Regions from separate parts of the Alicyclobacillus hesperidum subsp. aegles genome, predicted to be linked through region 2. Evidence: riboswitches for the same ligand, from Rfam matches in the RefSeq annotation. Region 2 holds a riboswitch; the other holds the start of a gene.

Region 1 (7,742 bases), on a different contig from region 2:
AGTTTTGTGAACTCGTACGTTGCGACCGTCGTGATCGCTAGCCCAAGTACGGCGAGCGGACGAGCGCCGATGCGGTCGAACACGGCACCGGAAACAGGTGCCATCACACCCATTAAGATGGCTCCTGGCAACATCAGAAGGCCGGACTGCAACGCCGTAAAACCACGGATGTTTTGCAAATAAATCGGCGTCAGGATCATACCACCAAACATGGCCATGTTGATGACACAACCGACGATGGTGGTCAAGGAAAACGTTCCGTACCTAAAGACGCGCAAATCGAGCATCGGGTCCTTACAGGTCAGCTCGCGAATCACGAAGATGACAAGGAAAACACCGCCAATGATGAGCGAGACATCTACAGTTGAATTGCCCCAACCCTTATTACCCGCTTCACTTAAGCCATAGAGCAAACTCACAAACGCGATCAACGACGTAATCAAACCAATGCCTTCAAACTTCGGACGAACGGGTTTCGAGACGTTCTTAAGCACGAAGATGGCGATGATCATGTCGAGTAAGCCGAGCGGGATGATGACCCAGAACAACAGGCGCCACGACCAGTGCATGATCATCCACCCGGACAGGGTCGGACCAATGGCCGGCGCAAAAAACATCGCAATAGCCATCGTCCCCATGGCTTTGCCGCGTTGCTCGGCCGGATAGAGTTCCAAAATGACCGTCATGAGCAGTGGCATCATGACTGCTGACCCGGATGCTTGAACAATACGTCCAATGATCATCATAGAAAACACTGGTGCAATGGAGCATAAAAACGATCCGGCGACGAACAATGACATCGCAGAAATAAACAGCTGCCTCGTCGTAAACGTCCCCATCAGAAAAGCCGTGATGGGAATCAGAACGCCGTTGGTCAGCATGTAGGCCGTCGACAGCCACTGCGCTGTGGTGGCATTGACGTTAAACGCCGACATCAAATGCGGCAAAGCTACGTTTAACAGGGTTTGGTTCAAAATGGCGACAAAAGCGCCAAATATGAGTGTTGCAAGAATCGAACCCCGGTGCGGATGGCCATGCGCCGCTTCCTGCGGCGGGGCGCCAGCTGCACCGGGCGAGGCGGCGATGACCGCCTGGTTCGCGGTCGGTTGCAGCGTGTCGTTCGACATTGAGCTCACCTCTTACTTATGGATGCGAACCGTCGCGCTCATCCCCGGGACCAATCCACTGCCGGCCGTCGTCCCGAGCGAGATGGTCACCGGTACGACCTGCGTCACTGGTGTGTAGTCAGCCGTCGTGCTTTGCGTTGGCAGAAGCGAGAACGTACCCGCTGTCGCATCGCCAATTTGGGTTACTGTACCGTTGATGGAACCTGCTTTGCCAGCGACGTACACGTCGACTTGCTGGCCGACTTTGACCTTGTCGATCAGCGTTTCTTTGACGTTCGCCACGACGTACAAGTGACTCATGTCATATGCGTAGGCAAGCGGCGTGCCCGCAGCAACAATCTGGTTATTGACCGCGTCGTCCTGCGCAATCGTCCCGGCTGCGGGCATTGTGACTGGAATGTCGACCACCTTGTTCCCCTCTTGCGTCTGTACTTCAGCTACCTGTTGTCCACTGGTGAAATTCGTCCCGACATTGCCTTGCCAATTGATCAATTTGCCGGTAGCAGGCGCTGCCACGGTAATTTGTGTCCCACTGATTTGCGCATCGTCCGTCTTCAAATACAATGTCGACTGGTTGTAGAAGTAGTAGCCCGTGATGGCCGCCGCAACCAAAACGACGAATAGAATGATGTTAAAGACGATGACCTTACGAAAACTGTTTGCTGGGTTCATACGCTTCCTCCTCGTATTCGCGATCCCGATATTGCCTTTGCGGCTTTTTTGATCGCTATCTTTTTAGAGAGTGTACTATTTAACCACTATGTATATTTAATATATTTAGGTGTATGAGTCAAGGGGCTGTTGTGGAAATTGTTTCAGTTGTTTGTCCGTGCCGTGTTACAATGTATATGAATGCCATCGCTATGGATGAGGGGCGTGTCTGGAGTGGGCGATACGGTTGTGTTTAAGCAATGCGCATCCTGTCGAACCACAAATCGAATTCGTGTCGAAAGTGGCCTCAGCTGTCGCTGCGGCAAATGCGGATCGCCAATTGCGCTGACGCACTACGAGGTGCTCGGTATCCCGTCCTCCGCGTCGGCAAGTGAGATTAAAGCTGCTTATCGACGCGCGGCGAAGACTTGGCATCCCGATGTACACCCGGATCGCGCATTTGCTGAACGCCAATTTCGAAAGATTGCGCAGGCATTCTCCACATTGAGTGATCCACGCATGCGCGAACAATATGACCTGTCACTGACCGCATCCACGGGTGCAACAAACGCTCCGTCTGACGGCAGCAGAGTTAAAGATACAAAGGCGAGATCGACGCCCCACAAACCCAAAGAGCACCGCAAGCAGACGCGAACCGAGGGCAAAACGCAGGCGAACGATAGCGCTAAGCCACAGGGCCCCATCTGGCGACGCTATAACTGGGGCACCGCGCAGATGCCATCGCCGACACAGCGGAATTGGCTTGGCTATGCGCTTGCCGGAGTCGGTGCGTTTACGACATTGACCATTAGTGGCGCGATATTTACAGGCTTGTTTGGATCGAAATTGGCGCTCGTGATACTATTGGGACTCGCCATGGTTGGGGCACTTCAACTTCTCTATCTGTTGACGAAGCTTGGTGTCGATTCCGAAGCCTAACCTGGCTCTTCACACCGACCGGAAGGGAGCATCCCTCATGCGAGAAAGCGGCAATACCATCCTGATCACTGGCGGCGCCTCGGGCATCGGCCTAGCGTTTGCCGAGCGCTTTTTGGAAGCCGGAAATCAAATTATCATTTGTGGACGCCGCGCTGACAAGCTAGAGGAAGCAAAGGCGAAATTCCCTGCACTCCACACGCGTGTCTGCGACGTCGGCAACGAACACGACCGCGTCGAGCTGTGCGACTTACTTCTCCGCGAATTCCCGAACCTGAATGTCCTCGTCAACAACGCCGGCATTCAGCAGTGGGTCAACGTGCAGCGCACGGAGGAGGAATGGGCGCACTTCCATCAAGAAATCGCCATTAACTTCGATGCACCCATTCATCTTACCCTGCGCCTGCTCCCACACTTACTCAAACAACCACATGCAGCTATCATCAATGTGTCGTCCGGTTTGGCCTTGGCGCCTGCAACGTGGGCTCCCATCTATAGTGCGACTAAGGCGGCACTCCACTCGTTCACACAGAGCCTGCGGTTGCAACTGGAAGGCACCAAGGTGGACGTTATTGAAATCTTGCCTCCAGCCGTCAATACCGATCTCGGTGGTCCCGGACTCCACACATTTGGCGCGCCCCTCAACGAGTTCGCCGATGGCGTCTTTGCGTCACTCCGACGCGGCGAGATCGAAATCGGCTATGGTGATTCCGAACGGCGATTGCACGCCTCGCGCGAGGATTTGGCAGAGGCGGCACGACAAATGTGGCTGGGTTTCCGCAAGCGAAATCCAGAGTTTTAAGCGGGTCACCCGTCAAGTCCGTTCGCACCCGCGGCGGATGATTGAGTTCAGACTGCGGAAGGCGGCTGCGGCGGATAGGCCACAAAGCCCTGCAAATGGCCGCAGCCTATTCGCGCCGCAAGGCATCTCACTGCTCCCGCTGTTTGATCACAACGGCAACGCCAATCTCCGCAAGATTCGACACCGCACGCGCCACGGCGAGAAGATTAGGTACAAGCGCCAATGCACTCACGTCTGCCTCTGCGCAAGATGGATTCGATACTGCTGTCCCCCATGCTCTTTTGCGGAATACATGGCCATGTCCGCGTACCTCTGTAACGTGTCGACGTCCGAGCTGTGGTCCGGGCAAATGGCCGCGCCAATGCTACAACCAATGGTCAAAAGCTCGCCGCCGACGCATAGTGGCTCTTGGAATCGAGCTAGACAGCGTTCCGCCTGCTCTCGTACGTCGCACTCCCCTGTCACCGGATCGATCACGATGGTAAATTCGTCGCCACCCATGCGGTATACGGTGGCCCCATCCGCCGTAGCTTCCCGCAAGCGGGCCGCGATGGCCTTTAGTGTCTCGTCACCAAAGTGATGGCCAAACGTGTCATTCACATTTTTAAACCCGTCGAAGTCAAGCAACATCACAGCGAGCTTGGTCTGTCCTTCCAACGCCTTCGTGACGCTATCTGCAAGGTCCAGCTCAAACCGCTGTCGATTTGGCAGACCGGTCAACAAGTCGGTATACGCCATCTTGAATAACTCACGTTGGTGTTCTTTGCGCTCTGTGATGTCAATGGTTAACCCCTCGACGAAGACGGGCCTTCCGCAATCGTCATAGCGCGGATATAAACTGTTGGCAACCCAGCGCACCTCGCCATCCTTGCGAATAATGCGGTACTCCGTGCGGATGGGGCCCGGCCCGTTCAATGGTACATAGGCGAGTTCGGTGTCGTCTGGATGAACCACCTCTAGCCAAAGCATCGGGTTTTGGCGGAATTCTTCATGAGTGTACCCATAAATCTTTTCGCCGCCCTTGGATCCATAAACGACCCTATGGTTTTGAATGTCGTGCGCAAACAGACAAACATCGACCGTGTCCAAGATTCGCTCAATCGTGGTTTTGGCTTGCTCCAGTTGAGCAGAGAGCTCGGTTGTTCGAAAGTCCTCCGTTGCAAACGCGAGCACACCTTGGTATTGACCGGCTTCGTCATATTGCGCATAAGCCCAAACGACAACATCGATGGTCTGGCCTGATTTGGTCTGGCGTTTCACGAGTCTTCCATTGACGGATCCATGCCGGCGTACGTGGTGAACGAGTTGTCTAGCCTGTTCCCGCTCATCGTCAGGCACAAAGGGTACCTCGCGGCCGATGACTTCGTCCTCAAGCCACCCGAATATGCGTTCGGCAGGCGGCGACCACACGGTGACTCTGCCCTGTGGATCGACACCGTAAACGGCGATGGGAGCCTGCCTAGACAGCCAGGCAAAGGGATCGCGAGAGGAAAGGCCACTTGAATGCACATTGGATGATCGCCTTGGACTTTGGTTCACACAACTTCCCCATCCCATCCTAAAAAATAAAAAATCCCTAGCAACGGTGCCGCAGGGATTTGGGTGCAACTCGGCCATCATGGGCAGCATCTGCCTGTAGACCCGTAGCTTTGCGCCCACACCTTTCGATGTGTTTGCCGACTGGTTATCTGATCGATTGTGTTTAATCATATTGTACATCGTCGACAAGGAGGATACTAGGGGGCATGCGTAAGGGGCGCGGCTCTTTGCGTACACCCCATCTTACCGTTACGCTCGCTTGGCCTGCGCGCAAACATGCTCACTGCCCTCCAACTGGTGCGCCGCTCGCCATGTCATGAGTTCCCCTTTGACGATTCCCATCGTTGTACGCACAAAGACAACTGTAAAACACACCCACAAGATGGCAAGCTGGACGACCCCCGCTATCGCATAAAACGAATGTCCCATAAGGTGGTCAAGGGCATAGGTTCCACTCGTAAAACTGCCAATCGGAAATACGTAGCTCCACCAGCCAAGGTGAAACGGCAGTCCATCTCCGCGACGAGTCACGTGCAAAAGCGTATGCATTGTCGATATGAGAATCCACCAAACGCCAATGCCCCACATGGCCATCGCAAACACCTCGGCAAATGCATGCAAGGCGTTTGCATACGCCCCAAACAGATGACTTGCCTGAATAGGCAAGCCGCACATCGTCCCCATCGACATGCCAATAGGCCCAATTTCCACCCATAGGCTCGGTGCCTCCTGGCCACTCAAACGGCGATGATATACCAAACGCGCATAGACCAAGGTGCTCATCAGAATAAATAGAAAGAAGGTCACGCCGAACATGGCAACGATAACAGCCAACATGGCAAACTGCACTGCGCTTCCACCCACGTATGGAAGGAGATTGGTTCCAGTAGCCGCCGCAACAATCGGTGGCACCAACGGAATGAGCCATGAGGCTACCGTCTCTTCGCGTTCGACGCGATGTTCGGCAAACAAAAGGTATGGAACAACAATGACCGTGAACAGCGACGCCAATGTGCCAGCCAGCCAGATACCGATGCTGATGTGAATTGCTAGTAAACGTGGCAAGAGGTGGGTTCCAATCAAAAAGTAATCGTTCCCTACCACGTTTAATCCCATGGCGAATGCACCATAAAAAAGCGCTCTCCCAGGTTTACGGAAGTCGTCCACCGCAGTTTCCGTTGCGAGCACCCAGCGCAAGAGCCACATGACAAATGCAGATATAAACACCACGTTCAACGCCGCAAACAGAGTGACGCCCACCACATGTTGCAACGGGATGGTTATGGGTGACGTGTATGTCAGAGCAGCAACAATGCCAATGCCCATTACCGTTGTGAACCAATTTAACCCGAATTGTCGAACGACGCGCATACAGGTCTACCCCCTTCTGTGCTAATCGTCTTTATGGTATGTCTTGTTAACGATTAGGTAAAATACATAATGTCAATATAGGTGATAAGGAATTCATTATCTTTATGTCACAAGGGGGGCATTGCGTGGATTGGCAACTTCGCGTGTTTGTCACCGTCGTGGAAGAACAAAGTTTCACACATGCCGCAAAGAAATTGCACATTAGCCAACCGGCCATCAGCCAACACATTCAAGCGCTCGAACAGCGACTCGATGTCCGCCTGCTCGATCGCGAACGGCGAAGGATTCGCTTAAATCCTGCCGGCGAGATTGTCTATCGACATGCAAAGGAAATCCTCGCGCTATACAGTCGCATGGAACGCATGCTAGAGGAAGCCAAAGAGGAGCCATCCGGCTCCCTGCGCATCGGCGCCAGCCTTACTTACGGCGAATATGTGCTGCCGCATGTGATTGCCTCGTTTCGCAAGCGGTACCCGATGATTCAACCTATCGTCGAGATCGCAAATACACAAACCATCGCCCATCGCGTAGCGGTGCGCGATCTCGATATCGGCGTGGTGGAAGGTCGCGATGTGGTGCACGATGACGTGGAACTGACGCCTTTTGCCGAGGACGAGTTGGTCGTTGTATGCGCGAAGAACGCGCCGTGGCCGCCTGAAGGTGACGTCACCCCGGCTGATCTCGCGGCAGCCAACTGGATGATTCGCGAACCTGGCTCAGGCACGCGGGAATTTGTCGATCAGCTCTTTATCCGCCTCGGTATCGCTCCCACGTCTGTCGCCGAGTACAATAGCACGCAAATCATTAAAGAATCTGTGGAGGCCGGACTTGGCATTGCACTGTTGTCGCGCTGGGTCGTTCGCAAAGAGCTGGCATGGGGAACGCTGCGCATCGTACCGGCACTCCACGAACCCATCACCCGCTGGTTCTCGATTGTCACGCGGCGCTCCGCGTTTGAAACGAGGGCGACCATCTTGTTTCGGGACTTTTTGCAGAGTGGGCAAAGTTCACCATAGGCTGGAATCCTACACAAATGTCCCTGCCTCGGCCATAGGGTAAGCGTAATAGCCTACCTGGTGGTGATGGCATGGACAACGAAATTGGAAACGCATCGCGCAGTGAACGGCACTTGCGGCGGGCACTCTCGGCCCGTCACGTGCAGATGCTCGCGTTTGGCGGCGTGATTGGTGTCGGACTCTTTTATGGGGCGACCGTCTCCGTACGACTCGCTGGCCCATCCGTGATCCTGGACTTCGTGCTGTGTGGCGTGATGGTGGCCATTGTGATGCGCGCTTTAGGCGAAATGACGGTTGCCG
Region 2 (7,742 bases):
TCGAGCCGGTTGATAAGGACGATTGGATACCATTGCGTCGTAGCTGTCCACCACTGCGACGATGGCCGCCGGAAGATAGATCTCCTCCCGCTTCAGTCCGTATGGATACCCGCTTCCATCGTAGCGTTCGTGGTGTTGTTCCGCCACTTTGCTGCCAATGTTCAGAAAGGGGTTCTCTGGAGAGTCCATGATATCCCTTCCAAAAATGGTGTGCTGTTTGATTATATCAAATTCTTCGGGAGTTAGCTTACCAGGTTTCATAAGAATTTCATCAGGAATGCGAATTTTCCCGATATCGTGAAATAATGCACCACAGCTAAGCGAAAGAAGGTCGGTCGCGTTAAGGTTTAGTTCGCACCCAATCATCAGCGAATATCGCCGTATGCGCTCACAGTGCGACGCCGTGTATCCATCCTTAAGAGAAATTTTTACGGCAAGTTCATGAAAACCATTTACTAGACCTTGATAAGATTGAAAGACTGGAGCTGATGAGACATATAAAAACTCGCTATCCTCGATAGCAACGATGCATACATGTTCATGTACAGGGGCGGCCACAACTTTGTCACCAGGATATAGAACCGATGTCTCGCTGCCGTATGTCACCCGGAGTGAGCCAGTTAATAGACAAAGTGACTCAAGCTCATTCCAACCTGCTGCTGGCATAATAGCCATTGTACCCATACGGGCGAGACGATGGTGAATAATCTCAGTACCGTTCTTGCTGGCGATTAGCGTAGCTGTCATGTTCTGCGTATATGCCGTTTCAAGTCCCTCTTCGCGAGACAAGATGCTTATCCATTTCGGTGTCGTCGATGAATCGTACAAGCTCAGCACCTGCTTTTGGGTGGATGGTATTCTTCGTCATATAGGCGAAAGCGACATTTGTAGACACGTTGCAACATCAACAGTAAAGACAGTCACCAGCGCAGTCAATAGAGAAAAAAGAGAATATGTTATTGTCACATAGAGCGGGGTGGATGTTTGTCAGCGATATGCCTTCGCCAAAAACATGAGTTCCAATAGATACAGGACGTTGAAAAGCCCATAGCAGCTTGCGAACCAAAGTTCCGTTCTGTCATTGCCAAAACTTACAACCAGGAGGCCGACGAGAACGGTGACGACGAGTAAAGCTAGGTGCACATGAAAAGATGAACCACGGGAAGACCGCAATCGATGAACCATAACGAGTGCTGTGAGAAGCGTCATGATGCTTAACACCACGCCGGGATGCGTCGCGAAACCGGCCATCAGAGCTGTTAGGATTACGGCGGCAAGCATGAGATAAACAACTCCGAATGTACCGACAGATATCGGCCTTTTCATGACAATCCCTCCGTAGTGCAGTTTGTCAATAGCATTTGCTTGTTCTATACGTAATTATAGCCACATTCCCGCCTGTAAAGACAACCAATTTGCTCGTAGACTTTCCGGGGGACAACAGAGTGGCTAGGACAGGCTCTGTCGGATGCATTGCAAGTGACCGCGTGAAAAGGTTGATACCATCCATTTGACGATATTCGCGTACGAATGTTTGAGTCGAGCTCTGTCATCTTGCCTTGAAGCATTTACACCCTATGATGGGATTAAATGCGTCAATGAGCGTAAGGCGGACCTGCTTTTCGATCTACAGGAACAATACCGTGAGCTTAAAGCAGAAGGTAAGGATGATGAAACGACGCTTGCCATGACAATCGATAGTACTGGGGACGTTGGTCAAACGATACAAGCCTATTTGCAAGATGTACTCGATTCGCGGCGGATTCCATCGGCAACGAGATGCCCCGTTGTTCACCAGCGGGGCACCCGTCCTCGTTCTACCTTATCCAAAGAATGATGGCATACCGGCTTCCAATTTTCTTTCGCTTGTGGTATGGGTTAGTGTCTGATGTCGGTGTAACAGCTCTTGCAGGCGCGTTCTGGTCGATGCATCGATATCGAATTCCGCACCATACTGAAATACGCCATTTTGAAGTTCATGTGCCCAGACCACATAGCCTTCCACTTCGATGTTCACTTCTGCTAACGAGTAACGGAAGCGCAGACGAAGTTCGCGTCGATCAGGTGGAAACCGAAGCTTGGACAAAAAACTGATGCCGCCCGCGCCAGCGTCGACAATAGAAACCTGCGTGTAACCCAGAGACAGCGGTTTGCCTGCAATGGACGCAAGCGTCACTTCGCCAACCAGCGGCTCGTCAAACGAAACTCTGACATACCGGCGCCGATTCTTTGCCGCTCGCTCCACCGTGTCTGCTGATGCGGGTCTAATCGATGGCTGCGCGAGCAGGTGCTCAAAAGCGGTTGCCGGAACAGGCTTACTATATAAGTAGCCTTGCACTTGATCGCAACGTTCGCTTTGCAAAAACGTAAGTTGATCCACGTTTTCGACGCCTTCTGCCACCACCGTGAGTCCCAGTTGATGCGCGAGTTGAATGACGGACTTGACAATCTGTGAAGGCGCCCAAGCGTTTGGCAGGTGATCGATGAACGACTTGTCTAGTTTTAATCCATCTAATTGAAATTGGTTCAACCAACTCAGTGACGAGTAGCCCGTGCCAAAGTCGTCAAAATAGATGGCGACCCCAGCTTTGCGAAACGCCTGAATGGTGTCGATCACGGTCGGATCGTTAGGCATCACAGACGTCTCGGTGATTTCGAATTCGATGGCCGACGTAGGAACGCCCCACTCATCCAGGATGGATAAGACGGTTTGTACAACATCTTTTGCTTGAAACTGTTTCACTGCGACATTGACCGAAATTTTGATGGGTGGATAACCCCTGTTTTGCCATGCGCGAAGCTGTTGGCATGCTGTACGGATCACCCAATAGCCGAGATCGACAATATACCCTGTTTCCTCCGCGATGGGGATAAACTCTACAGGTGACACCAATCCCCAGACAGGGTGTTCCCAACGGATCAGTGCTTCGGCAGCAACAATGCGTCCGCTTTGTGCGTCCACCCGGGGCTGATAATATAGACGAAATGCGTCATTTGCCAGGGCATCACGCAAGTCGTTCGCGAGAACAAACTGTTTGTATGTATCGGTGTGAAGTTGAGTTGAGTAGGTCTGCACGCTATTCTCACTTGCATCGTTTGCACGGTGTAAAGCCACACCGGCACGTTGCACCAAGGTCGCAATGTCATCTCCGTCGTTCGGGCAGAAGCTCATACCGATGTCTGCGTCAAGGTAGATGGTGTGTCCCGCAGACGCAAACGGCTCTTCAAACGCGCGGAGCAGTTCGTTCGCCAAAGCGAACATCGTCTGCGTGCCGCGCTCTTGTTGCCGGACCATGATAGCGAATTCATGATCCCCGATGCGCGCGCAGATGTTGTCTTTGGGCAACCGGAAGCGAATGCGCTCCGCCGCGAGACGAATGACGACATCACCCACCGCATGGCCTAGATTCTCGATGATGCGGTCGAATTGCTGTATGCGCAGAACCATCACAGTAAGCGGGTGATTCGGATCCGATTGGCTGATCCATACAGTTGACTCATGGAAGAATGCCTTCCGATTCAGCAGCCCCGTCAGTTCGTCATGTCGCTCAAGAAACTCGATCTGTTGTCGCACCGATCGCGCTTCCGTGACGTCGCGAAAACGAACGACAACGTGCGATTGACCACCTGGGCTTACCCACGTAAATAGAGATGCGAGACAGTGTCTGTATTCTCCGGAACGGTGTTGGAAACGAAGTTCCATGTTGAAGGCATCTGACACGGAGTTGCCAACTCGCTGGCATGCCATCTCAAACTCCTTGCGATCCGCAGGATGCACAAGCATGGGCGCAGATAACTGACGCGTTTCAGATGGATCCATGCCCAGGACCTCTTGAACTGCCGCGTTCGCGTATAATACGTGATACTGTCGATCCAACAACATAAAAACATCGGTAGCGTGTTCGATGAACGGGCGCAGGCGCGCTTCGCATGCCAGCGAACGTTCCATGCTATCGGCTACACCAGACACGGGCGTATACATGGCCAGCAAACCTTTGACGAGGCCATTCTCGTCATAGAGTGGCCCCAAGGCAACGGATACCTTCCTAAGCGATCCGTCTTTATGCAAACGGATTGTGTCGAGCCAGATGGTACCACCCGTTTTCACGATGGTTTGATACAGCTCATGTGTCGCGGATTCCAGGCTCGTGGGTAGGTATGGAACGTGTTGAAAGAGCAACTCGTCTTCAGACCATCCAAAGAGCTGTTCCGTCCACTGATTGATATGGATGATTCCCAACTCGTGATCAAGAGCAACAGCGGCCTGCGGCTGATTGAGCAACCGGCGGTCATGCGCCAAAAACAGGCTTGTTACCGGGGTATCAAGCAGCGTTGTCACGTCGCGGATGGTGCCTTCCAGTCCTGACATCCGGCCATGGTCGTCATACGTGCAACTTGCGGTGTATTGTACAAATTTAATTTGAGTACCAACTTGGATTCGGTAGGTGAAACTGCGTCCGACGCGCTTACCGGAACACAGCATGCGCCAACAGTGCAAAACCAGATCGCGATCTTCCGGCACGATTGCTTCAATGAACCGATCCGGACGCGTGGGTTTCCCATGAGTTTGAAGGCCATAGATTTGATCCATCTCGGGCGAGCAGTAAACCTCATTTTCCTTTAATTTGTATCGCCATGGGCCGAGCATAGGGACATCCCATTCACCTCCATTTTGCTCCGCTTTGCCTCTGAACCGCGAGTACTTCATCATGTTTGTCCCACCCTGTGTCCACAAATGAAAAGGGACAACCGTGACGGCGGTTGTCCCAAACCGAACCACGGCAGCTGGCTGGCATGACTGTCTACACCTGACAGTGTTAGCCCCTATAGCTTTGCGTCCTCTCCGTTTCCGGAGGGTTGCCTTTTTCGTGCTTTTTCTACATCAAACGACAAAGTGATTATTTCGACAAAATCGTGAATAGTCCTTCCGGTTTCGGACAAAAAGTTGCATAAAGTAGGAGACAAATGAAAAGGCATGGCTCGGAGCCATGCCGCATTGGAGGCGAGTCAAATTTAACCTTTCACGGAACCAGCGAGCAGCCCGCGAATGAAATAGCGTCCCAGCAGGATATAGACAATCAAGGTGGGAAGTGCCGTGAGTACGGCGCCTGCCATCTGCACGTTCCACTGAACGACGTCGCTGCCGGATAAGTTTTGCAAGGCAACCGTCACAGGTTGATGCGGTGGCGAAGTTAGGGATACGGCGAACAGGAATTCGTTCCATATGCTTGTGAACTGCCAGATCCCTGTGACCACAAAGCCTGGGATGGCAAGTGGTAACATGATACGCATGAAGACGCCCCAGTAGCCATTTCCATCGATTTGGGCAGACTCGATCAGGTCGTCTGGAATACCGGCGTAAAAGTTGCGAAAAATGAGTGTCGTGATTGGCAATCCGTAAATCGTATTGGTCAGAATGAGACCCGGAATCGTGTTGTACAAATGGATAGCCTGAATGAACTTGAGCAATGGAATTAAGATGCTCTGGTATGGGATAAACATACCAAACAATATGATTGGAAAAACAATATTGGAACCTGGAAACTTCCATTTTGAAAGTGCATAGCCATTAAACGCACCGATGACAGATGATAGAATCGTGGCCACGATGGCCAGATAAAAGCTGTTACCGAGGTTCGGGCCTAACTGTGCCCATGCCGCCGAGTAACTGGCTAACGAGAAATGGTGGGGCAATGCCCACATATGCGCGATATCGACTTCGCTATTTGGCTTAAAGCTGGTTGTCAATAAGACGTAAATAGGGACCAGGAAGATCAGAGAAAAGAAAACTAACAATGTGTATGTTGCACTTTGTCCAACCCGGCGCATTACCATAGTTATTGCCCTTCCTTCCGCAGGCTGTTCCAGAGGTACGGAATCACAAAAATCATCATGAGGACAAACATGACAATCGCGATTGCAGAACCCTGTGCATACTGGTTGGCCTGGAATGTCGTGGTGAACATGTCTAGCGACGGTAGATCTGTGACATATCCGTTGCCGGGGCCTGTCATGGCATAGACCAGATCGAACGTTTTCATCGAGCTTTGCACAAGGATGATGACGACGGTCACTGTGACCGGGCGCAACTGGGGAAACACAATTCGCCAGAACGTCTTCCATCCATTTGCTCCGTCGACATGCGCTGCTTCCTTAATTTCCTCCGGGACAGCGCGCAGGCCTGAGAGGTATAAAGCCATTGCAAAACCTGACATCTGCCAAACACTCGCGATGAGAACGGCAATCATGGCGATGGGAAGTCCAAATTGAATTTGTCCAACGTGGAAACTTGGTACGATGCGCGTGCTGGTATACCAAGCCGGCGGATGGCTTGCGCCCAACGCCTCGAAAATCAAATTGACACCTGTTTTCGGGTTTAACAGCCATTGCCACACAACACCCGTGACGATGAACGACAGGGCCATGGGGAACAAAAAGATGTTCCGGAATATGTTTTCGCCTTTGATTTTTTGATCAACCAAGACGGCGAGAAATAGACCAACGATCATGCATGCCAGAATGAAAAACACGGTAAAGAAAAGCAAGTTGCGAAGGTCAGATTGAAAGCGATAATCCTGGAACAAGATTTGGTAATTTTTAAAGCCCCACAGTTGATAGTCTGGGAGGATTGAGTTCCATTTTGTAAAGGATACATATCCTGTCCAGCCTAAAAAGCCATAGACAAAGATGAGCACCGCCGCGAGAGACGGTACGAGCGTTAAAAACGACCACATCTTATCCCAGCTGAATCGTCTCTTTTTGTGATGTGCGACCGATGGCCGTGCAATGGCCGCAGACTGTGATGTAAGCACGGGTGTTTTCTCCATTCCTTGATCCCCCTTTAGGGCAGTGGTCAAGTACATACCGTACTTGACCACAGTAGAAGCCCCATACGCCTGATTACGAAAGCGGATTTTCCTCAGCCGCCGTGTTCAAAGCGCTGACAAATTCGTTGACGTTCTTGGTGCTGATAAGCATCGTGACTGCTTGGGTAGCCGCCGTTTCAAAGGCTGGATTTGCAGCTTCACCGTTTGCCAAGCTCGGTACGAGGCTATCCTTCTTAAAGTCGCTCATCGCTTCCTTGCTGTACGTGTCAAACAGGTTGACATTTGCATCGGTCCGCGGCGGGATAGAGCCCTTGAGCGGGTTGAATTCGTCCTGCCCTTGCTTCGAAGCTACAAGCTTCAAGAAATCCATCGCGCCCGTCGGGTTCTTTGCACCCTTTGGCAAGCCGAACGAGTCAATGACGTATTCAAAGTCGTTGTTCGTGCCTGGGAATGCAGTCCAACCGAACTGGCTGCCTTCCTTTAAGCCTTTGGACTGGAAGTACGCTTTTGCCCAGTCGCCCATCAGGTTGAAAGCTGCCGAGCCGTCTGCCACCATTTGATCCGCTTCGTCCCATGTGAGTGCGGAGTGGTTCGAGTTGGTATACTGCAACAGTTCCAGGAACGTGTTGGTGGCCTGCTTGACCTGTGGGTTGTTGAACGAAAGCTTGCCTTGCCAGAGCTTATCGTAATTTTGCGGACCCATCGTCGCCAACAAAACGTTTTCCCAGAGCATGACAGAGCCAAGCTGATCTTTGTCTCCGTAAGCCAGCGGCGTTACGCCTTTTGCCTTGAGTGTTTTCAACTCGGAGATGAACTGGCTCATGGTCTTTGGCGGCGTCAGGTGGTACTTTTTCAATACCGCCGGGTTATACCACAACACGTTTCCACGGCCGACGTCGACAGGAACCGCATAGA

What was found. A riboswitch is a leader RNA that binds a small molecule or an ion and turns the genes downstream of it on or off. The one in region 2 is predicted to bind cyclic di-GMP.
Region 1: it holds a riboswitch for cyclic di-GMP, as region 2 does, so the genes downstream of both, QMF38_RS09970 (diguanylate cyclase domain-containing protein) here and QMF38_RS07275 (EAL domain-containing protein) in region 2, are expected to answer to the same signal.

Annotation. Positions count from the first base shown of each region.
Region 1 is NZ_BSBJ01000049.1:43,771-51,512, reverse strand. Features, by position in the region: gene QMF38_RS09990 (DHA2 family efflux MFS transporter permease subunit) at 1-1,127, opposite strand, end outside; gene QMF38_RS09985 (HlyD family secretion protein) at 1,140-1,799, opposite strand; gene QMF38_RS09980 (J domain-containing protein) at 2,013-2,717, shown strand; gene QMF38_RS09975 (SDR family oxidoreductase) at 2,755-3,516, shown strand; gene QMF38_RS09970 (diguanylate cyclase domain-containing protein) at 3,745-5,055, opposite strand; cyclic di-GMP riboswitch class I at 5,117-5,204, opposite strand; gene QMF38_RS09965 (TDT family transporter) at 5,305-6,426, opposite strand; gene QMF38_RS09960 (LysR family transcriptional regulator) at 6,552-7,442, shown strand; gene QMF38_RS09955 (amino acid permease) at 7,514-7,742, shown strand, end outside.
Region 2 is NZ_BSBJ01000009.1:36,745-44,486, forward strand. Features, by position in the region: gene QMF38_RS07260 (HD domain-containing phosphohydrolase) at 1-828, opposite strand, end outside; gene QMF38_RS07265 (hypothetical protein) at 988-1,326, opposite strand; partial or broken gene QMF38_RS14820 (pentapeptide repeat-containing protein) at 1,535-1,726, shown strand; gene QMF38_RS07275 (EAL domain-containing protein) at 1,823-4,711, opposite strand; cyclic di-GMP riboswitch class I at 4,778-4,872, opposite strand; gene QMF38_RS07280 (carbohydrate ABC transporter permease) at 5,014-5,835, opposite strand; gene QMF38_RS07285 (carbohydrate ABC transporter permease) at 5,838-6,827, opposite strand; gene QMF38_RS07290 (ABC transporter substrate-binding protein) at 6,901-7,742, opposite strand, start outside.